2 regions of the Actinomadura sp. NAK00032 genome follow, and region 2 is predicted to be linked to the other one. Evidence: riboswitches for the same ligand, from Rfam matches in the RefSeq annotation. Region 2 holds a riboswitch; the other holds the start of a gene.

Region 1 (3,530 bases), 4.3 Mb from region 2:
ATCCAAGCAAACTTGCCTGAAGGGCCAACTTTCTTCAATCACGCAAGTTGCCGATTCAGGCAAGTTTGCCTTGGCCCAGACTTGCCTGATGTGAGCAACTTGAGGTTCTGTGCAAGTCACGAGTCAGGCCCCGGCGGGTGCCGGGGCCTGACGTGTGGCGGATGCCGGAGAACCTAGCCGGAACGGGGAGGGCTGGTTCAGCGGACCTTGGGGACGTTGCCGAAGACGGGGGCCACTTGCGTCCAGCGGTGGAGCTGGCAGCCGTCCTGGCGGGTGAACTTGGTGTCGATGTTCTCGTCCTGCCAGCTGCCCTTGACCGTGGCGATCTCAGGGCCGCCGTAGATCTTGGTGCACATCTGGTCCTTCGGGACGGGCTTGAAGGGTTCCTTGGCCTTGGTCAGGGCCGCGCACGCGTCGGCGGCCTTCGGATGGGTACCGCCTGGAGGATCGCAGGTCAGCGTCCAGGTCTTGGCGGGGGCCTCCGCGGAGGCCTTGACGGTGATGGTGAGCGTGTCCGCCGGGGTGCCGGAAGGCTGCACGGACGTGGCGCCCGAAGGCTCCGCGGCGGGATTTCCGTTGGCCTGTTCGTCACCGCAGGCGGCCAGGGTCAGGAGCATGGCCACGCCCGGCGCGGCGAACAGGAGCGTCCGATACCGCATGCGTGATTCGACGCGGGGCCGGTTCGCGCGGTTCCATGGGGGTGTGATGAATTTCGGGGAAGACGTGCCGGCGGTCGGCGCCGCCGACGTCCCGCAGGACGGCTACCTGCTGGACGTCCGGGAGCAGGACGAGTGGGACGCCGGGCACGCGCCCGAGGCGGTCCACATTCCGATGCGGCAGCTGGGCGACCGGGCCGGGGAGGTGCCGCGCGACCGGGAGGTCTTCGTGATCTGCCGGTCCGGGGCGCGGTCGGCGCAGGTGACGGTGGCGCTCAACCAGGCGGGCTGGCTGGCGAAGAACGTCGACGGCGGGATGAAGGGCTGGGCGGAGGCCGGGCGTCCCATGGAGGGCGCGGGCGACGGTCCGCCGTTCGTCGCGTGATCCGTACCGTATGCCCCCTTCTGGGGGACGACGGGCGGTTGTACGATCAGGTCTGACCGATAACCGCGGGAGCTCGGGCCACAAGCCGGGCTGAGAGGGCGGCCAGCAGGGCGCCGCCGACCGCATGAACCTGTCCGGGTAATGCCGGCGTAGGGAGTGTGTCCCGTGACGTCCGACGTCGAACGGCGCCCTGAGGGCAAGCGGCCCGCCGATGAGGCCCCCTTCACCCTCGATGAGCCCGCCCCCAAGGTCCTCGGGTTCTGGGACCAGAGCGCCTTCTGGGCCAACCTGGGCGTCAGCCTCCTGGCCTTCTCCGGCGCCTACACCGTCCTGGCGCCGGACGCGGACGGCAAGCCGACCATCTCCATCATGGCGGGCATCGTCGCGATGGCCGTCGGGACGGCGCTCGGCGGGCTGATGCTCGGCCTCGCCGCCGTCCCCGGCGCCCGCACCGGGCAGCCCGCGATGGTGCTGCTGCGCGGCCTGTTCGGCGCCCGGCTGTCGTACGCGCCGACGATCCTGAACATCGCGCAGCTCATCGGCTGGGGGACGTTCGAGCTGATCGTCATCGCGGACGCGGCCCGCGAGCTGTGGGACGGCGTGCCGCGCTGGGGCTACGTCGTCGCCGCCGGCGCGATCACGACCGTGCTGACGGTGTGGCCGCTCGGCTCGGTGCGGCTGCTGCGCCGGTACGTGACCGTCGCGGTGGGCATCGCGCTGGTCTACTTCTACGTGGAGCTCGTCCGGCAGCCGCTGCCCGACCTGTCGGAGGGCTCGTGGGGCGGCTTCTGGATCGGCGCGGACGCCGCGCTCGCGGTGTCGATCTCGTGGGTGCCGGTCGCCGCCGACTACACCCGGCACTCGCGGACGGAGCGGGCGGCGTTCGGCGCGGCGTCCGTCGGCTACTCGGTCACGCAGATCATCGCCTACGTCCTCGGCCTGCTGGCGCTCGCGCTGGTCGCGGGCGACAGCACCAGGATCTTCGACCCGTTCCTCGGCGCCACGCTCGGCGTGGTCTTCTTCGCGATCTTCGTGCTGCGGGAGGCGGACCAGTCGTTCGCCGACACCTACTCCACCGCCGTGTCGATCCAGAACCTGTTCCCGCGCGCCGACCGCCGGGTGCTGAGCGTCACGCTCGGCGCCGGCGTCACCGTCCTCGCACTGGTGCTGGACATCGGCGACTACGCGGGCTTCCTGACGCTGATCGGATCGGTGTTCGTGCCGATGCTGGGCGTCCTCGCCGCCGACTTCTTCCTCGGCCGCCGCCGGGCCGCGGGCGGCAAGGAGGCCGGGCTGGACGGGTGGGACGTGTCGCGGCGGGCGCCGTCCCGCTGGGGGATGATCGCGGCCTGGGCGGTCGGGTTCGCGGCCTACCAGCTGATCAACCCGGGCACGGTCGAGCACTGGGCGGACTTCTGGCGGGACGTCCAGGAGGCGGTGCACTTCACGCCGCAGAGCTGGATGAGCGCCTCGCTGCTGTCGTTCCTGGTCGCGGGTGCGGCCGCGCTCATCATCGGGAGGCTTACCAGGCGGTAGCCTTACCAGAAGGTAAGGTTCCCCTGGCAATTTTCGATGCAAGTTACCCGGCGCCGCGCCGGAGTCCGGTGGCACGATGACAGACGTGTACGAACACGTCCACGATCCGATCGCGCGGGCCGTCATCGAGAGCGCCGCCGACGCGATCGTGGCGGTGGACCAGCGGCACCGGGTCACGGTGTGGAACCCGGCGGCCGAGCGCATGTTCGGCTGGAGCGCCGCGGAGATGATCGGGCGCGTCCCGCCGATCGTCCCGCACGAGCTGAAGGCCGAGCACAACGCCGTCCAGGAGCGGCTGCTCACCCGGCCCGCCGGGCCGGGCGACAGCGGGCAGATCTCGATCGCCACCCGCCGCTTCCACCGCGACGGCCGCCTCATCGACGTGCGCATCGACACCAGCCTGCTGCAGGACCCGAGCGGCACGCTGCTCGGCTGGGTGGGGGTGTACCACCCGGTCGAGGAGGACGAGATCGTCCAGCACCACATGACCGAGCGGGCCCGGCTCGTCCGGCGGCTGAACGACATCGTCGCCGACCTGAACGCCGAGCTGGACCTGAACGTCGTCCTCGACCGGATCACCACCGCGCTGATCGAGCTGACCGGAGCCGACGCGGGCGGGTTCGTCCGGATCGAGGGGGAGCGGCTGCGGCTGGTCAGCATGACCGGGCTGCCTGAGCACATGAGCGACCGCACCGCCGAGCTGCGGTCGAGCCTCGTCGGGGAGCTGCTGCGGTCCGGCAAGACCGTCAAGCTCGCGACCGGCGCGCAGCGCCTCGGCGACCTGATCTGGTCCGAGCTGCCCGGCCTGCACACGATCGCGCTCGGCCTGTCCTACCTGCAGAACCGGCCGTACGGCGCGCTCTACGCGCTGTTCTCCGGCAGCAAGGCCGGGCACACCGAGCTGGAGCTGCTGGAGCTGCTCGCCGGGCACGCCGGCGTCGCGGTCGGCAACG
Region 2 (3,530 bases):
GGACAGGCCGGCGAACACCAGCACGCCGAGCGCCCACCAGTCCGCCTCGACGAGGACGAGCCACAGGAACAGCGGGACGCCCACCAGCCGTGCCATGCTGAGGACGTTGGGCACCGTGAATATCCGGTCCTGCGGGGCCTCTCGCAGTGTGCTCACCGACGCGTTCGCCTCCCCTGGTCCCCTTGATCCTGACCCTACCGGTAAGGGATCGCCCGGTGCCTGTCACCGCGGGCTGACGACGTCCGCCAGCGGAAGGAGGGCCGTGACGACGAACCCGCCGCCCTCCCCCGGCCCCGCGTCCAGCGTGCCGCCGACGCTGCGGGCCCGCTCGATCATCCCGAGGATGCCGAACCCCTCCGGCGCGCCGCCGGACGGCCCGCGGCCGTCGTCGGCGACCCGGACGGCGAGGCCGCGGGCGTCCCGCTCCAGGGTCACCGTGGCGCGCCCGGCGGCGGCGTGCTTGACAGTGTTGGTCAGGGCCTCCTGGACGATCCGGTACGCGGCGACGCCGACCTCCGGCGGCAGCGCGGTCGCGAGGCCGCCGTCCGACAGCTCCACGTCGATGCCGCCGGCGCGCGCGGCCCGCACGAGGTCGGCGATGCCGTCCGGGCCGGGCAGCGTCCCGGTGGGGCCCACGTCGGTGCCGCGCAGGACCTGCAGGGTGCCGCGCAGCTCGGTGCGGGCGTCCCGGCAGGTGGCCGCGATCGAGCCGAGCGCGTCGGCCAGCTCCGCCCGGTCGAGCGGCCGGTCGCCGCGCACCAGGTGGGCCGCCGCGCCCGCCTGCACGCCGATCAGCGTGATGCTGTGCGCGAGGAGGTCGTGCAGGTCGCGGGCGATCCGCAGCCGCTCCTCGGCGACCCGCCGCCGCGCCTCCTCCTCGCGGGTGCGCTCGGCCCGCTCGGCGCGCTCGGTGATGGTCGCGAGCCGCGCCCGGTGCACCCGCCAGACCTGGACGGCGATCACCACCGACACCGCGGCCTCGATGACCGCGACCTGCTCGCGGACCGAGCTGCCGCCCGCCCGCATCGCCATCCCGATCACGCACACGGCCAGCAGGAACGCGACGACGCTGAGGACGACCCGCACCCGGCGCCCGAGCACGGCGTAGGCGAACAGCGCGACCACCTCGGCGGGCACCAGCGCGTGGTGCTGGTACTGCGCCAGGTGGTAGGGCAGCACGAGGACCACCAGGGCCGCGAGCGCGGGCGCCGGCCACCGCCTGATCACCGCGAGCGGCGCGTGCGCCGCGACCAGCAGCAGCGCGCCGGGCGCGTCCAGCTCCCGGACGCCGGGCCACACCGCCGCCGCGGCCAAGGCGACCGCCGCCAGCACCATCGCGAGCAGGGCGTCCGTGACCGTCGCATTGACCCGGGGCAGCGTCACCACCCGTCCATCTTCCCCGACCCCCGCGATCACTGCGCACCGCCCCCGCCGCGGCCGGGCCGGGTTCGCGCGGGCGCGTTCTACCCCGGCGGGCGCGGTTGCGGCAACGGGGGCGGTCCGGGTTAGCGTCGGTGGCGACAGATCGCGGGGGTCCGGCGAACCGGGCTGAGATAGCGGCTGAGACGGCCGCTGACCGCATGAACCTGACCGGGTAATGCCGGCGTAGGGAGAGATCGGGTCGTCATGACACAACGTGTGGTTCCAGCTGCCCGCAAGACCTACCTGCAGGGCTCGCGCCCGGATGTGCGGGTCCCGATGCGGGAGGTGCCGCTCACCAACGGCGATGTCGTCGTCCTGTACGACACGTCCGGGCCGTACACCGATCCGTCGCGGCGGACGGACGTCCGCCGGGGGCTGCCCGCGCTGCGGGAGGCGTGGATCGCCGAGCGCGGCGACACCGCCCCGTACGAGGGGCGGGCGGTGCGGCCCGAGGACGACGGCCGCAAGGCGGCGCCCGTCCGGGAGGACGTCCCGCCGCGGCGGCCGCGCCGCGCGTCCGGCGGCGCGGTGACGCAGCGCGCGTACGCGGCGCGCGGCGAGATCACGCCGGAGATGGAGTTCGCGGCCCTGCGGGAGGGGGTGCGGCCGGAGTTCGTCCGGGACGAGCTGGCGGCCGGGCGGGCGGTGCTGCCCGCGAACGTCAACCACCCGGAGGCCGAGCCGATGGTCATCGGCCGGAACTTCCTGGTGAAGGTGAACGCCAACATCGGCAACTCGGCGGTGGCGTCGTCCATCGAGGACGAGGTCGAGAAGATGACGTGGGCGACCCGGTGGGGCGCCGACACGATCATGGACCTGTCGACCGGGAGGGACATCCACACCACGCGGGAGTGGATCCTGCGGAACTCGCCGGTCCCGGTCGGGACCGTCCCGCTGTACCAGGCGGTCGAGAAGGTCGGCGGCGACCCGGCGGAGCTGACCTGGGAGGTCTTCCGCGACACGGTGGTCGAGCAGGCCGAGCAGGGCGTGGACTACATGACCGTGCACGCCGGGGTGCTGCTGCGGTACGTGCCGCTGACGGCGCGCCGCAAGACCGGGATCGTGTCGCGGGGCGGTTCGATCATGGCGGCGTGGTGCCTGGCGCACCACGAGGAGAACTTCCTCTACACCCGGTTCCGGGAGCTGTGCGAGATCTTCGCCGCCTACGACGTCACCTGGTCGCTCGGGGACGGGCTGCGCCCCGGCTCCATCGCCGACGCCAACGACGAGGCGCAGTTCGCCGAGCTGCGCACGCAGGGCGAGCTGACGCGGATCGCGGCGGAGTACGGCAACCAGGTGATGAACGAGGGGCCCGGCCACGTCCCGATGCACAAGATCAAGGAGAACGTGGACCGGCAGCAGGAGTGGTGCGACGGCGCGCCGTTCTACACGCTCGGGCCGCTGACCACCGACATCGCGCCCGGCTACGACCACATCACCTCGGCGATCGGCGCCGCGATGATCGGCTGGCACGGCACGGCGATGCTCTGCTACGTCACCCCGAAGGAGCACCTCGGGCTGCCGGACCGCGAGGACGTCAAGGCCGGCGTCATCGCCTACAAGATCGCGGCGCACGCCGCCGACCTGGCCAAGGGGCATCCGGGGGCGCAGGCGTGGGACGACGCGCTGTCGGACGCGCGGTTCGACTTCCGCTGGGAGGACCAGTTCAACCTGTCGCTGGACCCGGACACCGCCCGCGCGTTCCACGACGCGACGCTGCCGGCGGCGCCGGCGAAGACGGCGCACTTCTGCGCGATGTGCGGCCCGCACTTCTGCTCGATGAAGATCACCCGGGACGTGCGGCGGTACGCCGACGAGCGCGGGCTGGACGGCGAGGCCGCGCTGGCCGCGGGGATGCGCGAGAAGGCGGCGGAGTTCCGGGCCGCCGGCGGGCGGGTGCAGCTGCCCCTGTCGCCCGGTCCGTCGTGACGTAAGCGCAGGTCGGCGCGGGCCCGGCGCGGACGGTTCCGCGCCGGGCCCGCGCGGCCCGGCGGGGCCCGGGGTGCGCGGCGCGGCTAGTATCGAGGGACCGTTCCAAAGCCGCGGATCCCCCCGAATCGCCGCAGGCCCGTCCCCGCCGGGAAAGGACCGACGACTACGTGACCAGC

The links. Region 2 has a riboswitch for thiamine pyrophosphate ahead of thiC (phosphomethylpyrimidine synthase ThiC). Riboswitches for the same ligand answer to the same signal wherever they lie in the genome.
Region 1: it holds a riboswitch for thiamine pyrophosphate, as region 2 does, so the genes downstream of both, HUT06_RS00820 (cytosine permease) here and thiC (phosphomethylpyrimidine synthase ThiC) in region 2, are expected to answer to the same signal.

Annotation. Positions count from the first base shown of each region.
Region 1 is NZ_CP054932.1:159,508-163,037, forward strand. Features, by position in the region: gene HUT06_RS00810 (SSI family serine proteinase inhibitor) at 198-659, opposite strand; gene HUT06_RS00815 (rhodanese-like domain-containing protein) at 706-1,041, shown strand; TPP riboswitch at 1,097-1,214, shown strand; gene HUT06_RS00820 (cytosine permease) at 1,207-2,577, shown strand; gene HUT06_RS00825 (PAS domain-containing protein) at 2,654-3,530, shown strand, end outside.
Region 2 is NZ_CP054932.1:4,425,898-4,429,427, reverse strand. Features, by position in the region: gene HUT06_RS20555 (CDP-alcohol phosphatidyltransferase family protein) at 1-156, opposite strand, end outside; gene HUT06_RS20550 (sensor histidine kinase) at 223-1,383, opposite strand; TPP riboswitch at 1,518-1,631, shown strand; gene thiC (phosphomethylpyrimidine synthase ThiC) at 1,627-3,351, shown strand; gene HUT06_RS43875 (TetR/AcrR family transcriptional regulator) at 3,522-3,530, shown strand, end outside.